DNA from 2 places in the Siminovitchia jepli genome. Region 1 is predicted to be linked to the other one. Evidence: riboswitches for the same ligand, from Rfam matches in the RefSeq annotation. Region 1 holds a riboswitch; the other holds the start of a gene.
What was found. Region 1 has a riboswitch for glycine ahead of gcvT (glycine cleavage system aminomethyltransferase GcvT). Riboswitches for the same ligand answer to the same signal wherever they lie in the genome.

Region 1 (9,996 bases):
AATAACGACATACCGATATCATATGAACGTTACGGAAAGGTCGTCAGAAGGCAGGTTCGTGATATGGGACACGAGATCGTTTTGCAAAATGTAGCGAGATTAACCTTTCGGGAGGAAAGTCCAAAGCTGTATATGATGGTGGAGTTTGCCGATGGTACGACAGAAGAAGCAGCCTTTTACCTGCCATTTGGAGGGGAGGATGAATAGATGGGAAATGAACGGGGGGCTGTTTTTCCATTGACATTAATGATTGTATTGATTGCCTTGTTGATTGCAAGCCAGACTGTGTTCATCTTTATGTCCCAGTACGGATATTTAACCGAGATTCGCAATTTTTATAAGCAGGAAGGGGAGCGTTTGCTGAATGAGCCGTTTCCGGAAGAGGAAGGCAGAGACACTAAAAATGGAGAAAAATGGCCATACTTTTTAGAAAAAGAAAGGCGGTCCGTTTATGTCGACTGACGATTATGTAAAATACATGACAGAAACGTTCATAAAACACTTGGAGCGGCCAAGATCGGAACGAAAAGATGCAAGAAAAAAGAGAAAAGAAGAAAAAGGCCCCTTCCTGTTTAATTGGTTTGGCCTCATTCCCTTTTCACTCATGATGCTGGTCAAGAAGGACAGGGGGGAATGATAGCCTGCAAATGGTACTCCTTTCGGAGATTAAGAAAAGCACAAGCGCCTTGCCCATCGACGTACAGACTGAGCTGAAATGTGGAAGACGGCCGCTTAGGGGCGACAAGCGCTGGAGGGCAATACAGCGAAGTCGTTCTTTGACTTCGTTGGATTGACCGAAGCGACCCCGAGCCCCTGCCGTCTGCAACTAGACAAAAGTGCCTCCGACGAGATAAAGGAAACACGAGGCTCAAGCAGCGGCGTCCTCGAAAAAGCTTACGCTTTTTCTTCGTGCGGGTGACGATGCTGTCGAACTACTTTTAATCCATTTTTCGGAGTACGCCCCTTTCAGTATGGTATAATGAAACATAACAGCAAAACGGCAGATGGAGAGGTGAAAAATGGAGAGTAAAGCCATTTTACAAGCAATCATGGAGTTGTCGGATCAATTAAAGGCTACGGAAGAAAAGGTAACCGGGCAATTAGAGTCGCTTGAAAACCGAATATCCTCTATTGAAAAAAGAATGGATTCGCTTGAGGATAGAATGGATTCGCTTGAGGGCAGAATTGATGCAGTTGAGCAAAAAATTGATGCAGTTGAGAAAAATTTAAGTGAAAAGATTGAGAGAGTGGATGCCAAAATCTCTGTTTTGGCAGATGAAATGGTGTCCACTAAGGCCGATGTTGTGATGCTGAAAAAGGCGAAATAAAACTGGCGGAAAAAACACAAAAAGTCGACGATCCTATATGGATTTGATCGGCTTTTTTATTTTCTAAAAAAATATTTAAAGAATTTTTGTAACGAACGCCCATTCCGAGAGTTATATAAGTAAAAGGGTGAAAAGAGATGGACTTTGAGGATATCTATCGGAAATACTTTCAAGAAGTTTATTTGTTTATTAAATCTTTAAGTCATGATGAGAGTATAGCTGAAGAAATTACGCAAGAGGCTATTTTTAAAGCGTTAAAGGCAATTCAAACATTCGATGGCTCCAAAGATATTCGAGCATGGCTTTTTACTATTGCCAAAAATACATATTTCTCGCATTACAGAAGAAAGAAAAAACAAATAGATTCGGATTTCATAGAAGAACCAATGACGGAAGTGCAAATTGTAAAGCATTTGATGAATGAGGAAGAGGCATTTATCGTTCATCAGTTTCTTCACTCTATGGATGAGCCATATAAAGAAGTCTTTTCACTACGCACTTTTGGCGAATTACCTTTTGAGAAAATAGGAAGACTTTTTGGGAAAAGCTCGGGTTGGGCAAGGGTAACTTTTTACAGAGCAAGGAAAAAAATTATTGAGTATATGGAGGAGATGAATCATGAAAGAGATTAAATGCACCATTATTCAAGATGTTTTGCCTCTTTATATGGACGAGGTAGTCAGTCAAGACACGAAAGAAATGGTAGACAGGCATTTAAAGCAGTGTGAAACATGTCAAAAGGAATATGAATCCATGAAACGCAAGCTTTATATTCCGGCAGAAAATAAAGACTCTCTTTTTGATAAGATCAGCAAAAAATGGCGTAAGAAAAAAGTGATGATTTCAATTGTTTCCGTTTTAGCAACAGCTATTACTTTATTAGGCGCGTTTGCGTATGTTTTTTATTATGAAAGGGTTATTCCATATTCGGGAAATCTAATTAAAATTGAAATGCAAAATGATCATCAATTGGTTTCTCATTATTATGGCGAAAGCTATGCTACTGTTCATGGAACGCATCCTTTTTCACTTGAAATTGATGGAGAGAAAAAGAATATAAGTTTTATTTTTTATACGAAAACATTTGCCGATTCTCCTACAAGAAATCTGATTAAAAATGAAAAAAATGATGAACAAGAATATATCTTTAAGCTTGCTGAAAGTGAAAAAATTGATGCTGTGTATTATGCAGATTATGATGTCGAAAAAATCGCTACTGGAAAAGAGTCTTGGGATTCAATTTTAAAACGTGCAGTATTGATTTGGGAGAAATAACATTTTTTTGCTATATACAATGGATGTAAGAGTTTAACACGCAATCATTTTAGACGATCGGTATTCATTATGAATTGGCCCGGCAGGCCAATGCCATTGCCCGCGCTATCGTTATTTCCCTGAAAACGGTCAAAGGAACGGGCCCCCATTGCCCGTGCTGGCGTTATTTCGCCGAAAACGGTCAAAGGGACGGGCTCCCATTGCCCGCGCTGGCACTATTTCCCTGAAAACGGTCAAAGAAACGGAATCCCATTACCGATCTTTTCGGGTATAGAATACGAATAGTCAAAAAAAGATGGAAGACCAATGACTGGACGCAATGGCTTTTTGTCAGATTTTAATGTTGCATTCAAAAGTTCATTTTATATAATTTCCATATTGAATCAATCGAGGAGATTTTGATTTCGAAACTGTACTAATGTTCAACTTGCACATCTTCCAATCCATTGATTGGCCTGCTGCATCTTCTTTGTGGCCGGGAACAGGACCTGCGGAATAGCTTTGGCAAATAAGAGCACCGCTAGCCGCAGTGTCATACCCTCTGTTCCTAACATCGAGCCATGAAAGATTCAAATTGGCGAGGCAAGGTAAAAAATGCCGCCGTTTACAATTTCAATATGAATTGCAGGTTCATATTGCTCAATCAGTGCTTTTTTCTCAATCTCGTACGTTTCCGGCTTTTCAACTTGATCGGCATAAAATTGGTCCAGAAGCTTTAAATCTTCTTCCTGCCTTTTTTTGGCCGCTTCGGCCCAAGAATGGTCACTGGCCGCAATGTCATTTGTGACAAATGTTTCAATCCTTTTTAAACCGCTGCCGGGTTTGATGATTGGGGATATCGTAAAACAATAGTCGGGTATTTTTGGGACGAGCCGGCGGCTTTGCATTTTTTCGATAAAATGGTCTACCAGCATGCCGTTGATCAAATGGAGCCCGAAGGACCTCAGGACATCCCGTTTCCTGTCGGAGCAGTATGATATTTTCATATTTACATTCAGCCACGGATAAAGCGGAACCGACTGAAAAGGAGGGGTATCGGGCTGTTCGTACAACCGGATATAGGCAGCCATTTTTTTGGCTGTCCGGAATAATTGGTGAAGGCGGGGTGCGCCGAAATGTATATATTCGCCCTTTATGCTCTCGGGGGCTTTTTCCTCATCTGTGATGAATGTCAGTTTTTCCGGATTGGGCGTTCCACCCGTCTTTTCCAAATATGTCCAATAAAATGGCCGGTTCATTAGCTCTTTGTCCATCTCTATCGTAAGCTGTACGGTTAAAAAACCGGGGCCGTTTTCCAGAATGGTACATTGCGTCGCATCAAAGAAGCTTTCAAGATATTGATGAATTTCTTGTTGAAGCATTATTTTCACGTTCCTCTCTAATGGAATCGGCAAACTCGATCAAGGCGGAAAGGTTGGCCATTTTCACCTTGAGCTCTCCTTCCGATTTCGAGTCCCTGAAAATATCCAGCATATGTTCCTCGATACTGCCGAACTCCAGCTTGGCCAAAATATCATCCAGTTCTCCGATTACGCGCTCAAAGAGCTTTATTTTTTTTGTAAGCAAATTGACAATGTGCTCTTCAATGGTATTTTTTACGGCAAAGTTATATATATATACATCTTCTTCCTGCCCGAGCCGGTGTACACGGCCGATTCTTTGTTCCAGGCGCATCGGATTCCATGGCAAGTCGAAATTGATGACCTGGTTGCAAAACTGCAAGTTGATCCCCTCTCCCCCGGCTTCGGTGGCGATGAGCACTTGGACGCGATTTTTGAACAACTCCCTCATCCAATCCTTTTTCCCGCGCTTAAAGCCGCCGCGAAACGGAACGGACTTAATCCCGTGCTGCTGCAAAAACCACTGCAAATATAATTGGGTGGCACGATATTCCGTAAAAATAATCACTTTATCATTGATTTTTTTGATCAGCTCGAGGGCTTTCAATGCCTTGGAGTTTTGCGATACGGCATCTATTTTCGTTTGCAGAAACTTTAGTTTTTCCACATATCCATCTGACGGGTTTTCATGTTTTTGCAGCATGTTTTTTAACGTTAAATAAACGGCTTCCCTGCTGCTGCATGCCTCCCGCTGCAACGTAATAATCGAAAAAGCATTTGCCGCATACTGTTCACCGGACTCCCTTAATATATCAATCCCGTTATATAGCTCGCGTTCTTCTTTGCTGAATTCAATCGGAATCGTTTCAACATGGCGCTTCGTCCATTCAATTCCGGTGTCGGCTCTTCTGTTCCGAATCATGACTTTATTTACCAGGCTTTTTAAATACTCATTTTCTTGCTTTGATAAATTTTTATTTTTATATTTCTCCAAAAAACTGTTTTGGCTCCCGAGATGCCCGGGTTTTAACAGGGAGACAAGGTAGAAAATCTCTTCGATTTTATTTTGTATCGGTGTTGCCGTAAGCAGCAGGCAAAATTTTTTCCGGAGAGATTGGACGAACTGATAATTTTTCGTTTTATGGTTTTTGAGCTTGTGAGCCTCATCGACAATGATGAAATCAAAAGACTGTTCGGAAATGATATCACAATGGGGACTTCGTTTTGCCGTATCAATCGATGAAACGATGCAGTCATATTGGCCCCATACATAGCTTTTCGTTGCCGGTACGGCGTGAATATGGAATTTTGAATTCAACTCGTATGTCCATTGGGAAACGAGAGAGGCGGGGACAAGGATTAATGCCCGTTTGACAAGGCCGCGAATCATGTATTCTTTTAAGATCAAGCCGGCCTCAATTGTTTTTCCAAGCCCCACTTCATCGGCCAAGATCGCTTTGCCGTGCATGTTTTCCACAACAACAGTGGCCGTTTCCAATTGATGGGGCAATAATGTTAGCTGGGGCAAATGATTCGGTGCAACAAGGCCCTCAAAGTCAGGAACGAGCAGATGCTTTTCAGCCATCAATGCGAGCTTGAACAATTGCTGATTGGCCCAGGGGCCATCCTGTTCGATTCGCTCCAGGAAACCCGGAAGCCATTGGCCATCAAATTGAATAGGTACTTTCATTGCGAATCTCCTCTCCTTTCTTTATATTTTTAAGGAAAATGTTTGAACAATTGGAGAAAGAATGGTACGATGTGTGTAACTAGCCAGTTTCACACATTTATAGTATAACCAGTCCCAAACAGAATATAGGCGAATGAAGACAAGAGGAGAGACCGAATGGATTGACGGCGCCGAAGGAGCAAGTACGAAACGTGCGAATCTCTCAGGCAAAAAGACTCTTGTTTGACGCAACTCTGGAGAGCGTTTTCTTTAAACAAGAAAACCACCAAAGAAGAAAGCCGATTTTAAAGCGGTCAAACTTTCAGGTCCCAAGACAGAGAACCTTTTCATAAGGCTTTTCTGTCTTTTTTTGTTGCCTGATGTTACATAAAAGATGACAAGGAGGAAGGACAATGGCAGGATTAAAACGAACGCCTTTGTATGCTTTGTACGAAAAATACGGGGCAAAGACGATTGATTTTGGCGGATGGGATCTTCCTGTCCAGTTTTCCAGCATCAAAGAAGAACACGAAGCCGTCAGAGAAAGAGCGGGCATCTTTGATGTTTCCCATATGGGGGAAATTCTGGTGACGGGCAAGGCAAGTGAATCGTTTCTTCAAAAGCTGATGACGAATGATTTGTCCAAACTAAAGAAGGGCGGAGCGCAGTATACGGCGATGTGTTATGAAGATGGCGGAGTCGTAGACGATTTGCTCATATATCGGCTGGATGAAGAAGATTATTTGCTGATCGTAAATGCCGCCAACACGGATAAAGATTTTGACTGGATGAAACAGCATAGGGTCGCAGATGTAGAAGTTGAAAATGTCTCGGACGAATATGCCTTGATTGCCATTCAGGGACCGAAAGCGGAGCGGATTTTGCAAAAAATTGTCAATAATGCGGATTTAAGCGCAATCAAATTTTTCAAATTCCAACAAAACGTAGATCTAAACGGAGCGAAAGCGCTTGTTTCCCGGACGGGGTACACGGGTGAAGACGGATTTGAAATTTACTGCAAACCGAAAGATTCCGTTCAAATATGGGAGGATTTGCTGGAAGCAGGCAAAGATGAGGGGATGATGCCTTGCGGGCTCGGTGCAAGGGATACGCTTCGTTTTGAGGCGTCTTTGCCGCTTTATGGACAGGAATTGTCCCCGGAAATTTCTCCTTTGGAAGCCGGCATCGGGTTTGCCGTAAAATTCAATAAAGAAGAAGACTTTATCGGAAAAGAAGCGCTGTCAAAACAGAAGGAAAACGGCATTTCAAGAAGGCTTGTGGGAATCGAAATGCTGGACCGGGGCATTCCGAGGCATGGCTACCCCGTTTTTTGCAATGATGAAGAAATCGGGTTCGTGACATCGGGAACACAATCTCCCACGTTGCAAAAAAATATCGGCCTTGCCCTGATTAAGGCCGAATATAGTGAAGCCGGGAAGGAACTGGAAGTGGCAGTGCGCAAAAAGCGCTTAAAAGCGAAAATCATCCAAACGCCATTTTATCAACGTCCAAAAAAATGAGGATGGGAGAGAAAAAGATGATCAAACATCGTTATTTGCCGATGACCGAAGAAGACAAAAACGAAATGCTCCAAACGATCGGGGTAGATTCAATCGAAGAATTGTTTTCGGATATACCCGAAAAAGTTCGATTCAAAGGGGAGTACAATATTAAAAAAGCTCAATCCGAACCCGGCCTGTTGAAGGAATTGTCGCGGCTTGCGGCCAAAAACGCGGATTTAAAACAGCATGTCTCCTTTTTGGGAGCCGGCGTGTACGACCATTACATCCCGACAATCGTTGACCATGTCATATCACGATCAGAATTTTACACGGCATACACGCCCTATCAGCCGGAAATTTCCCAAGGCGAGCTCCAGGCCATTTTTCAATTCCAAACCATGATCTGCGAACTGACGGGAATGGATGTTGCGAACTCTTCCGTGTATGATGGGGGAACGGCCCTTGCGGAAGCGGCGATGCTTGCTGCGGGGCAGACGAAAAGGAAAAAAGTCCTTGTTTCAAGGACGGTCCATCCCGAAGCCCGCGATGTATTAAAAACATATGCCAAAGGCCAGGCGGTCGAAGTCATAGAAGTTCCGAATAAAGACGGTTTGACAGACCTGGATGCGTTAAAAGCCGAGATAGACGAAGATGTAGCGGCTGTGATTGTCCAATACCCGAACTTCTTTGGCCAAATTGAGCCGCTTAAGGAAATCGAACCGCTCATCCATAACGCTAAAGGTTTGTTCATCGTTTCAAGCAACCCGCTTTCTTTAGGTGTTTTAACACCTCCGGGAACCATTGGTGCAGATATTGTTGTCGGTGATGCTCAGCCCTTTGGCATTCCTGCTTCTTTTGGCGGGCCGCACTGCGGCTACTTTGCCGTTGCGAAAAAGCTGATGAGAAAAGTTCCGGGAAGGCTTGTCGGCCAGACAACAGACGAAGACGGCAAAAGAGGTTTCGTTTTAACCCTGCAGGCGCGCGAGCAGCATATCCGCCGTGATAAAGCCACATCCAACATCTGTTCCAATCAGGCACTGAACGCCCTGGCCGCATCTGTAGCCATGACGGCACTCGGAAAAAAAGGCGTTAAAGAAATGGCTGTTCAAAATATTCAAAAAGCACATTACGCGAAAAATGTGTTTAAGGAAAACGGTTTTTCTATTCCATTTGACGGCCCCCATTTCAACGAGTTTATCGTAAAACTCCATCAGCCTGTCAGTGAAGTAAATAAAAAGCTTTTGGAAAAAGGGATCATCGGCGGCTATGATGTAAGCCGCGACTTTCCGGAGCTGAAAAATCATATGCTTGTCGCCGTAACAGAGCTGAGAACAAAAGAAGAGATCGATCACTTCGTAAAAGAATTGGGGGGATTATCATGAGTCAAGAGAACTTGCCTCTTATTTTTGAAATGTCGACACCGGGCCGCGTCGGATACAGCCTGCCGGAACTGGATGTTCCCGAGGTTGACGTCCATCAATATATCCCGTCGGATTATTTGCGGGAGGAAGAACCGGAACTCCCCGAAGTATCGGAATTGGACATTATCCGGCACTTTACAGAGCTGTCAAATCACAACCATGGAATCGATTCGGGGTTTTATCCGCTCGGTTCCTGTACGATGAAATATAACCCGAAAATCAACGAACAGGTCGCCCGGTTTCCGGGGTTTGCCCATATTCATCCTTTGCAGCCGGAGTCGTCCGTTCAAGGTGCGCTTGAGCTTATGTATGATTTACAGGAGCATTTGAAAGAAATTACCGGGATGGATGAAGTGACATTGCAGCCGGCAGCGGGGGCACATGGGGAATGGACCGGTTTGATGATGATCCGGGCATATCATGAAGCGAAAGGCGATATGAACCGGACGAAAGTCATCATTCCGGATTCGGCACACGGGACGAACCCTGCGTCGGCGACAGTAGCCGGTTTAGAGACCATTACTGTCCGTTCGGGTGAAGACGGACTGGTTGATCTGGATCACTTAAAAGAACTTGTGGGCCCGGATACAGCGGCACTGATGCTTACAAATCCCAATACGCTTGGGTTATTTGAAGAACAGATTGTGGAGATGGCGGAAATCATTCATGAAGCGGGAGGAAAACTATATTATGACGGCGCAAACTTAAATGCGGTAATGTCCAAAGTCCGCCCCGGCGATATGGGATTTGACGTTGTCCATTTGAATCTTCATAAAACATTTACAGGCCCGCACGGAGGCGGCGGCCCCGGATCCGGCCCTGTCGGCGTCAAGAAAGATTTAATCCCATATTTGCCAAAGCCGGTCATTACGAAACGCGACGATCAATTTGTCATAGACTATGATCGCCCCAACTCCATCGGCAGGGTAAAACCTTTCTACGGCAACTTCGGAATCAACGTCAGGGCATATACGTATATTCGTTCCATGGGTCCGGATGGCTTGAAGGCGGTAACGGAATACGCGGTCCTTAATGCCAACTATATGATGAGAAGGCTGGCACCGTATTTTGACTTGCCGTATGACAGACATTGCAAGCATGAATTTGTTTTAAGCGGAAAACGCCAAAAAAAATTGGGTGTCCGGACGCTTGATATCGCCAAACGTCTCCTTGATTTTGGCTATCATCCGCCGACGGTCTATTTTCCGCTCAACGTTGAAGAGTGCATGATGTTTGAACCGACTGAAACGGAATCGAAAGAAACGCTCGACGGATTTATTGACGCAATGATCCAAATTGCAAAGGAAGCAGAAGAAAATCCGGAAATAGTGCAGGAAGCTCCACACAATACAATTGTAAAAAGACTGGATGAAACCAAGGCAGCCAGAACGCCGATTCTCCGCTATGAAAAAGCAAAATAATAACTCAGCCCTTCAAGGGCTGAGTTATTTTATGATCTCG
Region 2 (9,996 bases), on a different contig from region 1:
TTTTATACCGGTCAATGGCGGCAGCCAACGTTTCAAGGTCCGAGTCTTCAAAATAAGGCTCCACGACCTTTGCTATTTCTTCTCCAGAGCTTTTTTCCACCCATTTCTGGGCTTTATAAAGCGCCTTAACAAATTTTTCCACTGTTTCGTTATTTTCTTTAAGATAGCTTTCTTTGGACATAAAAGTGGTGTAAGGAACGTGACCTGATTCTTCACCGAATGAAGCGACGATGTAACCTTTGCCTTCTTTTTCAAAGACCGATGCAGTCGGCTCAAAGAGCTGAACGTAATCCCCGGTTCCGGAGGCAAAAGCATTGGCAATGTTTCCAAAGTCGATGTTTTGGATTAAATTCAAATCATTGTGGGGATCAATACCGTGCTTTTTTAAAACAAATTCGCCAACCATTTGCGGCATGCCCCCTTTTCGCTGGCCGAGAAAAGTGGAGCCTTTCAGCATCTCCCAGTCAAAGTTGTCGACTTTTTTCCGTGATACAAGGAAAGTTCCGTCGGTTTGGGTGAGCTGTGCAAAGTTGATGACCGGATCACTCGCGCCTTGGGCGTATACATAGATCGATGTTTCGGAACCGACAAGGGCAATATCGGCTGCATCCGACAAGAGAGCCGTCATGGTTTTATCACCGCCCCAGGTCGTTTTTAATTCAACATCGAGCCCTTCTTCTTTAAAAAAGCCCTTTTCCAGCGCTACATATTGCGGAGTGTAAAAAACAGAGCGGGTTACTTCGGCAAGCCTGACTTTTTTCACTTCATCCTTTTTTCCGGAACATGCTGTGCTAAAAATCAATAAAAATGACGCAATGAAGATCATTCCAACTTTTAGCGATATTTTCACGAAAGAACCTCCTATCCATGTTTGTCAAACGCCATGACTTTGGGCTAACATATCGTATGACGGGAGTTAAAATGTGTGAAATTATTTTTAGAGCAGGAGGAGCCGGAATGAATGAAACCCGAATCGTTGGAAAATGGTTATTTCCATCACCGAATCCGCATATCCGCATGTATTTAGTAAAGTATTTGTCTGCGGGCCTCAGGGTGAAAGGGCTGCTTGCCGAACCGGTTGCGGAAGGGATGTACGACGGATTTTTATATTTGCGTGGCGGCATCAAAAGTGTCGGCATGGTAAGGCCTGCCCGAATTGGCCAATTTGCTTCGGAAGGTTTCGTTGTTTTTGCTCCGTTTTACCGGGGAAACCGTGGGGGAGAGGGGAATGAGGACTTTGCTGGAGAGGACCGGGAGGATGCATTTGCGGCGTTTGATATATTAAAAAATCACCCGGCTGTTATGAAGGACCGCATCCATATTTTCGGTTTTTCCCGCGGCGGTGTAATGGCATTGTTGACCGCCATTGAAAAAGAGGCCGCTTCTCTCGTTACATGGGGCGGAGTCTCGGACATGGCGCTGGCATACGTCGAGCGGAAAGATCTGCGCCGGATGATGAAGCGTGTCATCGGGGGATCGCCCAAAACGGCACCTGCAAAATATACATACCGCACCCCTTTGTATGAGCTTGAACACCTGCAATGCCCCGTACTGATCATTCATGGAGAGCGGGACGAACACGTATCCGCCGAACACGCCCGCCGGCTTGAAAAAAGACTTTTGGAGCTGGGCAAGAAGGTTGAAACGAAGTATTTTAAAGATGCCACACACTATTTTCCGCCGGCTTTAAACAGAGAGGTCGTGACGGAGGTGGGGAGGTGGATGAAAGACCATTTTTATCAATAAAATACAGCATTCATTAAATTATGTATTAAGAAAATAAAACAGAGACAAAGCATTTAATTTACAAATGCGCGGTCTAACTCCACCGTCTTTAAACGGTTGTCCATACTTAAGAAGAGGTGAAAGTATGGAAGAATATAGAAAAGGCAGTCATTCGGTATATGACATCAAGTACCCACGTAATATGGGTGAAAAAGTACAAATATAAAATGCTGCATGGAGAGATTGCAATAAGGGCAAGAAAATTGATCAGACAAGACTGTGAAGCAGGATAGTTTACCATATTGGAGGGAAAAGTTGGATGCATTTGTTATTATCCTGCCTTCGGGTATGTAGAACCTTACCATATTTGATGTAAGATGTTGCAGGATAATTTCCTTAAACGACCACCTGTACTTTAGCAGGTGATCGTTTAAATGTCTCAAAAGGCCTCTATCGGCTTTCCTTAAAGTATTGAAGATATAACTTGCCAAGAAATTTTTCTTCAAAAGAAGCTTTTCTGTGTCCAACTCCGACGCACAGGATGTGCTAGTGCAGGCGAAGTGACAGGACGTCGCTGCCTGAGCCTGCCGACGGACAGGACGTCCTAGTACCGCCGGCGCCTAGCCCCGCGAGGTCACAAACCACTGCTGCCTGCTTGTAATTATCGACTCTGAAATGCTACTTTCAATCCCAGCCCTATATAAATTGCTCCTACAATCTTGCCGCTAAAGCGACTGATCCAAGAAATTTTTTTGACCACTCCCGCCAGTAATCGTACGCCCATTGCAATAAGCGTCGTATAGATTGCGCTAAGCAGAACAAATACTAAACCAAGCACCAGAAACTGAAAAAACGTTGAACCTTGCTCCGGATGTACAAATTGGGGCAAAAATGACAGAAAAAACAATGCTGTTTTGGGATTTAAAATTTCAATTAACACTGCCTGGGTATAAGAATTTGTTGATGTTGCGGGAGAGATGTTTGGCAGTTTTGGGTCTGAAGGCTTTTCCATAACCGCTCGGATCCCCAAGTAAAACAAATAAGCGACCCCTGCAAATTTTACAATATTGAAAGCTAATGCTGATGTCATCAGGATTGCTGAGAGCCCAATCGTTGCAAATAAGGTATGAATCAAATCACCGGTTGCGATACCGAGCCCCGCCATGATTCCGCCTTTACGTCCACTTTGAACAGTACGGGAAGCAACAAGAAGAACAGCAGGGCCGGGTATTAAAAATAGGCCAATAACAATCACCACAAACATACTTAATGTTGAGAAAGTAATCATATGTAGTCCCTCCAATTTGTATATATTCAATGATAACTATTATATCATTATTTTATTGTTTCAGAATGTTTAAATGATAGTTGCATGCTTACAGAAAGTTAAACCCATTCTTTTGCAGATAATCTGAAATTTTATCAAGAGCCTCAACTGTTTTTGCCATTTTAGGTAAGACTCGACGGTTGCAAGACAGGGATTGCGATGAAAATGATCAGCGGGGAATGGGAGCAGCATCTGCTTGAGCAGAAAAGCATCTCTTTTGTCCAACTCGGACGGACAGGACATCCAAGTACCGCCGACGCCACAAAATGCGGCGATCTAAGGCATCGGCTGCTAATTACAGTGGTGGCTGAAAAGCTGCCTCCCCGCAATGCGGCTTGCCTATGGCTGGGCGCCTTGCTCTTTTCCTATGAAATTCGTTTAGCGCACAAATTTTGACGGAATGTTGCTGGTACTCCTCTATTGACATTCCCTTAAAACTTAAGTATATTATTAAATAGTTTCATAATTGCGAATGATAATCACGGGAGAGACTAAACGATCGTGTTTGGCACCGAAGGAGCAAGTCCCAAAAAAATCCTTGGGATCCAATCTCTCAGGTAAAAGTACCGTGCTTGGACGCATCTCTGGAGAGCGCCTTTAAAAGGCCACCAACGGGGAATACTTCGCCATGAAGTTAAACTCTCAGGTAACAGGACAGAGGAAGGTAGATGATAATCGCTATCTTTCCCCTGTCCTTTTTTATGTTCCGGAAAAAATTTTCAAGGGGAAGATAGAGAAAGAGGAGGGAACATAATGGGCTTGTTAAAGGGAGATGCGGAAATTTATCGGGCCATTGAGGCAGAAAGAAAACGCCAGGATGAATCGTTGGAGCTGATCGCTTCTGAAAATTTTGTCAGTGAAGATGTGATGGAGGCAATGGGGTCTGTTTTAACGAACAAGTATGCAGAAGGGTATCCGGACAAACGCTATTACGGCGGATGCGAATATGTGGATGTCGTTGAAAAATTGGCGATTGCAAGGTTAACGGCATTATTTGATGCCAACTATGCCAATGTACAGCCCCATTCAGGTGCCCAGGCGAATACGGCTGTTTTTTTCTCAATGCTGGACCCGGGCGACAAGATCATGGGGATGAATTTATCGCACGGCGGGCATTTGACTCACGGCAGTCCGGTCAATATGTCGGGAAAATGGTTTGATGTCGTTTCTTACGGCGTAAGGGAAGATTCCCATTTGATTGATTACGATGAGGTGGAGGCCATTGCGTTAAAAGAACGCCCGAAAATGATCATTGCCGGTGCAAGCGCTTATCCGAGGATCATTGATTTTTCCAAATTTAAAGAGATTGCTGATAAAACAGGTGCCATTTTGATGGTAGACATGGCCCATATTGCCGGGCTTGTAGCAAGCGATCTCCATCCTTCCCCTGTACCATATGCGGATGTTGTGACGAGCACCACGCATAAAACATTGAGAGGCCCTCGCGGCGGGATTGTTTTAACAAATGATGAAGAAGTAATAAAGAAGATCAATAAAGCTGTATTTCCAGGTATTCAAGGCGGTCCGCTCATGCACGTGATTGCAGCAAAAGCTGTTTCATTTAAGGAAGCGCTTCAGCCGGACTTTAAGACGTACGTGCATCAAGTGGTATTAAACGCATCAAGACTTGCGGAAACATTACTGGAATCGGGGGCCCGGCTCGTTTCAGGCGGAACGGATAACCACCTTGTTTTGCTGGATGTCCGCACTTGGGGGCTGACCGGAAAAGAAGCAGAACACTTGCTGGAAGAGGCAGGCATTACCGTGAATAAAAACACCATTCCATATGATCCGGAAAGTCCTTTTATAACGAGCGGGATCCGGATTGGAACCGCTGCCATTACAACGCGCGGGATGAGAGAGAAGGATATGGAAGTCATCGGCGAGGCCATTGCTGAAATGTTAAAAAGCAAGGGAGAACCGGCCGTTACGAAACGCGTAAAAGATAGGATTCAACAACTTTGTCACGAGCATCCTCTTTATCAAAAATGTCTGGTGAGGTAGATTGGGGTGGAAAAAGTGATTTACAATAGTTGTTTTGATATTATCGGCCCCATTATGCTAGGCCCCTCCAGCTCCCACACGGCGGGTGTTGCGTCGATTGGCAAATTTGCATATGACCTTCTCGGGAACATTCCCGAGTCGGTTCATATCACTTTCTACGATTCATTTGCGGAAACATATCGGGGACATGGAACGGATAAGGCCATTTTGGGCGGCCTGCTCGGAATGGGTACCGATGATCCGGGGATTCGCTATGCTTTCGACCTTGCTGAAGATGAAAAAATGCACGTTACTTTCCAAATGGAAGACCGATGTCCTTACTTCGACCATCCAAATACACTTATGGCAAAAATCAGAAGAGGGAGCAAACGTTTGGACATCGGAGGCGCATCCCTGGGTGGGGGACTTTCGAAAATTTTTCTCATTAACGGACATCTGGTGGATTTGCTGTTGAATGCCGAGATCGATATGGAATGGATCAAAGAAACATACTTATAAGAAAGAAGGTGAAACAGATTGGATTTTTCATCGATGGAAGAACTGCTGAAGCAGTGCCGTGAAAAAAGCCTGGGGATCGGTGAACTCATGCTGGAATGGGAAGCAGGCAAGACAGGCAGAAGCCGAAAAGAAATTTTCGATAAAATGAAAGAACGTCTGCTCAGGATGAAAGATGCCGTTGAAGCCGGCATTGAAGACAAATCAACGTCCCCAAGCGGTATTTCGGGCGGCGATGCCTACTTGATGCAGCAATATAAAGAGAAGGGCAATTACCTGATGGGGAGCGTAACAGTGGACGCAATGAAGTATGCGTTTGCCACTTCCGAAACAAATGCCAGGATGGGGGTCATCGTGGCCACTCCTACCGCCGGTTCTGCCGGAATCCTTCCGGGATGTATTTTTGCCCTCAAGGACAATACAGATATTCCGTTTGATGAACTGGTGATGGGCCTGTTTACCGCCAGTGCCATCGGATATGTAATCGCCAACAGGGCATTTATTTCCGGAGCCGCAGGCGGCTGCCAGGCCGAGGTGGGATCGGCTGTTACCATGGCAGCGGCTGCTATTGTGGAAATGAACGGGGGATCTCCCGACCAGGCTGTTCATGCGGCGGCAATGGGTTTGAAATCACTGCTCGGCCTTGTGTGCGACCCGGTGGCAGGGCTCGTCGAAGTGCCGTGCATTAAAAGAAACGTCATCGGAACTTCCATCGCTTTTACAGCGGCGGAAATGGCTCTTGCCGGGATTCAGAGCAGAATTCCATGTGATGAAGTCATTGGAGCGATGTATGATATCGGAAAAAGGATGCCCCGTACTTTAAAGGAAACAGCACTCGGAGGTTTGGCCGCTACCCCGACGGGAGAAAAATTAAAAGAAAAAATTATGGGGAAACCGTGTTTAAGAAGGGCTTGATGTTCAGCCCTTCTATATAAAATGAACTTTCGAATGTAACGTTAACACCTGATAAAAAGCCATTGCGTCTAGTCATTGTATCTCCCATCCTTTTTGATTATTAGTATTCTATACCCGAAAAGAGCGGTAATGGGATTGCGTTCCTTTGACCGTTCTCGCCAAAATAGCGCCTGCACGGGTAATAGCAATAGCGAGCCGGAACAATTAATAATAATGAATACCGATCGTCTAAAATGATTGCGTGGTAAACTTTTAAATTCTTGGTATATAGATTCTATTTTCATGTCCCGACACCCTGATCCAACTGGTTAATGTTAAAACTATTATACGTGACCGACTCGTTGTTTTCCCCTTCCAGGGTCACATAGGACCATTCTACGTGACCGAGTGGCTGGTTTTTCCTCTAGCAGGGTCACATAGAACCTTTCTAAGTGACCGAAATGTTGATTCTTACGTTCTTTCGGTCACATAGAGCCGCTGTACGTGACCCAAATGATGATTTTTCCTTCTTTTCGGTCACATAGAATCTTTATAAAGGAGATGAATGGTTTTGCTTATTACCTTAACAGACACAGCCATTCAAAAGCTCAGTACAATGGAATGGGAAGAAGGAAATTTTCCCCGGATTGACTGTGATGTAGCCGGAGGCTGCGGCATATCTGTCTCATTCAAACTTATTTTTGATGAACCGAGAAAAAATGACTCCGTGCTCGAGTATAACGGCATTCGCATTTTGCTCGACCGCTTTACCCGGAGGAATTTGGACGAGGTCACCCAGATTGATTATTCCGATGAACACGGCTTTACTGTTGGGGAAAACTTCGTTTCAAGCGCGTGCGCCATTGAAATACCTTCATAACCCCTACACCTCGGGTCCTAAGCAATCCCCCTTTAAGGGAGCAGCCCACATAAGAGTTAGAAAAAAGTAACCAACCCAAATGCTGGCCAGGCGTCATGGGTGGTTACTTTTTTTGTTATGATAGCATGTATGACCAAAGTTTCGAAAGAAATCATTGGAATTTGTTGAAAAAGAGAGTCCCTGCGTGGGCTCACTGTTTGGTATGTCATGCACAAAATAATATGGATTGCACAGATCACCCACTTGTGCAATGCGATGAACACCATTCATCATCGCGAACCGACCCCATCGTGTTTGCCGTTGGAAACGGATGATGCCAGCACCGAGTTTATCGCCGATGGCATCCATGTCCATCCGGCAATGATCAGGCTCGCCTTGCGGGCGAAGCGGAATCAGGAAATTGCTGTGATTACGGATGCAATCAGGGCCACCGATTTGGGTGACGGCGATTATCACTTGGGAGTGCTGCCGATTCCCCCACTTCAATCTGAGATAGTCGATAAGTGGGGGATGAATTTTAGTTTGGCGAAGCCAAAAGTTTCAGGACAGAACACTTGTTTTCTGCTAAACAAAAAGATAAGATGATCAAAAAATCTTAGAATGATGAAATTGATTCTGCTATTTTCCTTGAAAAATGAAAGCGTTTATATTAATATAAGTTATACCTTCGATTTAGTGACGGACGTTTGCATGTTTCCCATGTGAATGCCCCGCACTTTACCCGAACGGCAGGAGGATCATAAGTGTTTCCTAAAGAAGCAATTTATGTGATTGGTGACAGTAAGACTGCATCCAACAACCCTATTATGCAGCAATATAATGCATATTTCGTTGGTTTGGTTGTCGACACCAGGAATCATGAAATATTGGAAGCGGAATGTTCTTCTACCATTCCACTTACATCCAAGTTTATAAAATCATTATTTATCGGCAGGTTTATGCATGAGCAGGAGGAAATTATTTCGGAAATTGAAAGCAGGTACTTTGGTTCCTCGCAAAAAGCGCTGATTGTCGCTTTCAAAAATGCTCTTATTAAATATAATCAGCTTATTACCGGTTAGCTGCTTCATTTGTTCTTCGCAAGTGAAATCCAGCTGTTAGAGAGTTTTTTGTCTCTAATGGCTGGATTTTTTTATATCCATAACGAAATCTCGGAAATATCTCTTGTCGGAAAAAAAGCATGGATGTTTATGGGTGAGATCCGAATTTCCGCTCATTTTATAATAGATTGAATAATTTGTTTATTTACTTTATACTAAAAATAGTATTTTGAATGGGGAGAGAGACTATGAAACTTTATATTTCTGTCGACATGGAAGGCATCACTGGCCTCGTCGATCACACCCACGTGGATGCGGACAAGCACAATTATGAACGAAGCCGGATCATGATGACGGATGAAGCCAATCATGTGATTGCGGCCGCGTTTAACCAAGGGGCGAAGGAAGTCGTCGTCAATGATAGTCATTCAAAGATGAATAATCTTTTAATCGAAAGGCTTCACCCGGAAGCTTATATCATTACCGGTGATGTGAAACCGTTTTCAATGGTTCAAGGACTTGATGAGACGTTTGCCGGTGCCATTTTTGCCGGTTACCATGCCCGCGCGGCCCAGCCTGGAGTGATGACCCACTCGATGATTTTTGGTGTCCGCAACATGTTTATTAATGATGCGGCCGTTGGCGAGTTGGGGTTCAATGCCTATGTCGCCGGTTATTACGGTGTGCCGGTGATTATGGTTGCCGGTGATGATCAGGCAGCACTTGAAGCGGAACAGTTGATCCCAAATGTGACGACCGCAGTGGTCAAGGAAGCCATTTCCCGTTCTGCAGCCAAATCATTAACACCGGCCAAGGCAGGGGAGCTGCTGAAAGAAAAAACGGCACATGCGATTAAGAACCGCCATCACGTGAAACCGCTGACCCCGCCTGACAAACCGCTGTTAAGCATCGAATTTACCAATTATGGTGAAGCAGAGTGGGCGAATTTAATGCCGGGGACGGAGATGGTGCCGGGAACAACGATTGTCCGTTTTCAAGCCAAGGATATTCTCGAAGCCTACCAAGCGATGCTTGTCATGACGGAACTTGCGATGCGAACAACATTCTGTTAGGGAAGTGGCCATCATGAATACATATTTTATAAAACGTTTTGCGGCCATGATCATTACGTTATGGCTGATTATTACCGGAACATTTTTCTTAATGCATTCTGTGCCGGGATCGCCTTTTAACGAAGAGAGAACAACGAATGAAGCCATTCAAAAAAACCTTGCATCTTATTACCAATTGGATAAGCCGCTCATTGTGCAGTACGGCAATTATTTAGTATCACTTGTTCAGGGTGACCTCGGACCATCTATTAAAAAACCCGGCCAATCAGTAAATGATCTGCTTGGCAGAGGGTTTCCCGTATCATTTGAACTGGGAATGTATACGCTGATTGTGGCGACTATTTCCGGGATTGTCTTAGGGGTAGTGGCCGCCTTAAGGCATAACGGCTGGATTGATTACCTGGCGATGAGCGTGGCTGTATTGGGAATCTCCATTCCGAACTTTGTCATGGCGACGGCGCTCATTCAACAATTGGCTGTCAATATCCCGATATTTCCGGTGGCGACATGGTCAAGCCCAAAACATATGGTGTTGCCGATTTTGGCTCTGGCAACCGG

Region 2: linked by a shared signal. The riboswitch ahead of glyA (serine hydroxymethyltransferase) and the one ahead of gcvT (glycine cleavage system aminomethyltransferase GcvT) in region 1 are both predicted to bind glycine.

The regions. Positions count from the first base shown of each region.
Region 1 is NZ_JBFEGN010000003.1:107,210-117,205, reverse strand. Features, by position in the region: gene comGF (competence type IV pilus minor pilin ComGF) at 1-207, shown strand, start outside; gene AB1L08_RS03415 (hypothetical protein) at 208-462, shown strand; gene AB1L08_RS03410 (YqzE family protein) at 452-637, shown strand; gene AB1L08_RS03405 (DUF7310 family coiled-coil domain-containing protein) at 1,020-1,328, shown strand; gene AB1L08_RS03400 (RNA polymerase sigma factor) at 1,466-1,960, shown strand; gene AB1L08_RS03395 (zf-HC2 domain-containing protein) at 1,947-2,603, shown strand; gene AB1L08_RS03390 (YqhG family protein) at 3,173-3,964, opposite strand; gene AB1L08_RS03385 (DEAD/DEAH box helicase) at 3,933-5,633, opposite strand; glycine riboswitch at 5,767-5,861, shown strand; gene gcvT (glycine cleavage system aminomethyltransferase GcvT) at 6,026-7,132, shown strand; gene gcvPA (aminomethyl-transferring glycine dehydrogenase subunit GcvPA) at 7,153-8,496, shown strand; gene gcvPB (aminomethyl-transferring glycine dehydrogenase subunit GcvPB) at 8,493-9,956, shown strand; gene AB1L08_RS03365 (rhodanese-like domain-containing protein) at 9,986-9,996, opposite strand, start outside.
Region 2 is NZ_JBFEGN010000006.1:60,995-70,990, reverse strand. Features, by position in the region: gene AB1L08_RS04935 (ABC transporter substrate-binding protein) at 1-826, opposite strand, end outside; gene AB1L08_RS04930 (alpha/beta hydrolase family protein) at 958-1,746, shown strand; gene AB1L08_RS04925 (LysE family translocator) at 2,387-3,013, opposite strand; gene AB1L08_RS04920 (hypothetical protein) at 3,212-3,448, shown strand; glycine riboswitch at 3,525-3,631, shown strand; glycine riboswitch at 3,635-3,712, shown strand; gene glyA (serine hydroxymethyltransferase) at 3,806-5,056, shown strand; gene AB1L08_RS04910 (serine dehydratase beta chain) at 5,063-5,554, shown strand; gene sdaAA (L-serine ammonia-lyase, iron-sulfur-dependent, subunit alpha) at 5,588-6,466, shown strand; gene AB1L08_RS04900 (iron-sulfur cluster biosynthesis family protein) at 7,017-7,325, shown strand; gene AB1L08_RS04895 (amidohydrolase family protein) at 7,533-7,910, shown strand; gene AB1L08_RS04890 (DUF3870 domain-containing protein) at 8,069-8,386, shown strand; gene AB1L08_RS04885 (M55 family metallopeptidase) at 8,614-9,438, shown strand; gene AB1L08_RS04880 (ABC transporter permease) at 9,452-9,996, shown strand, end outside.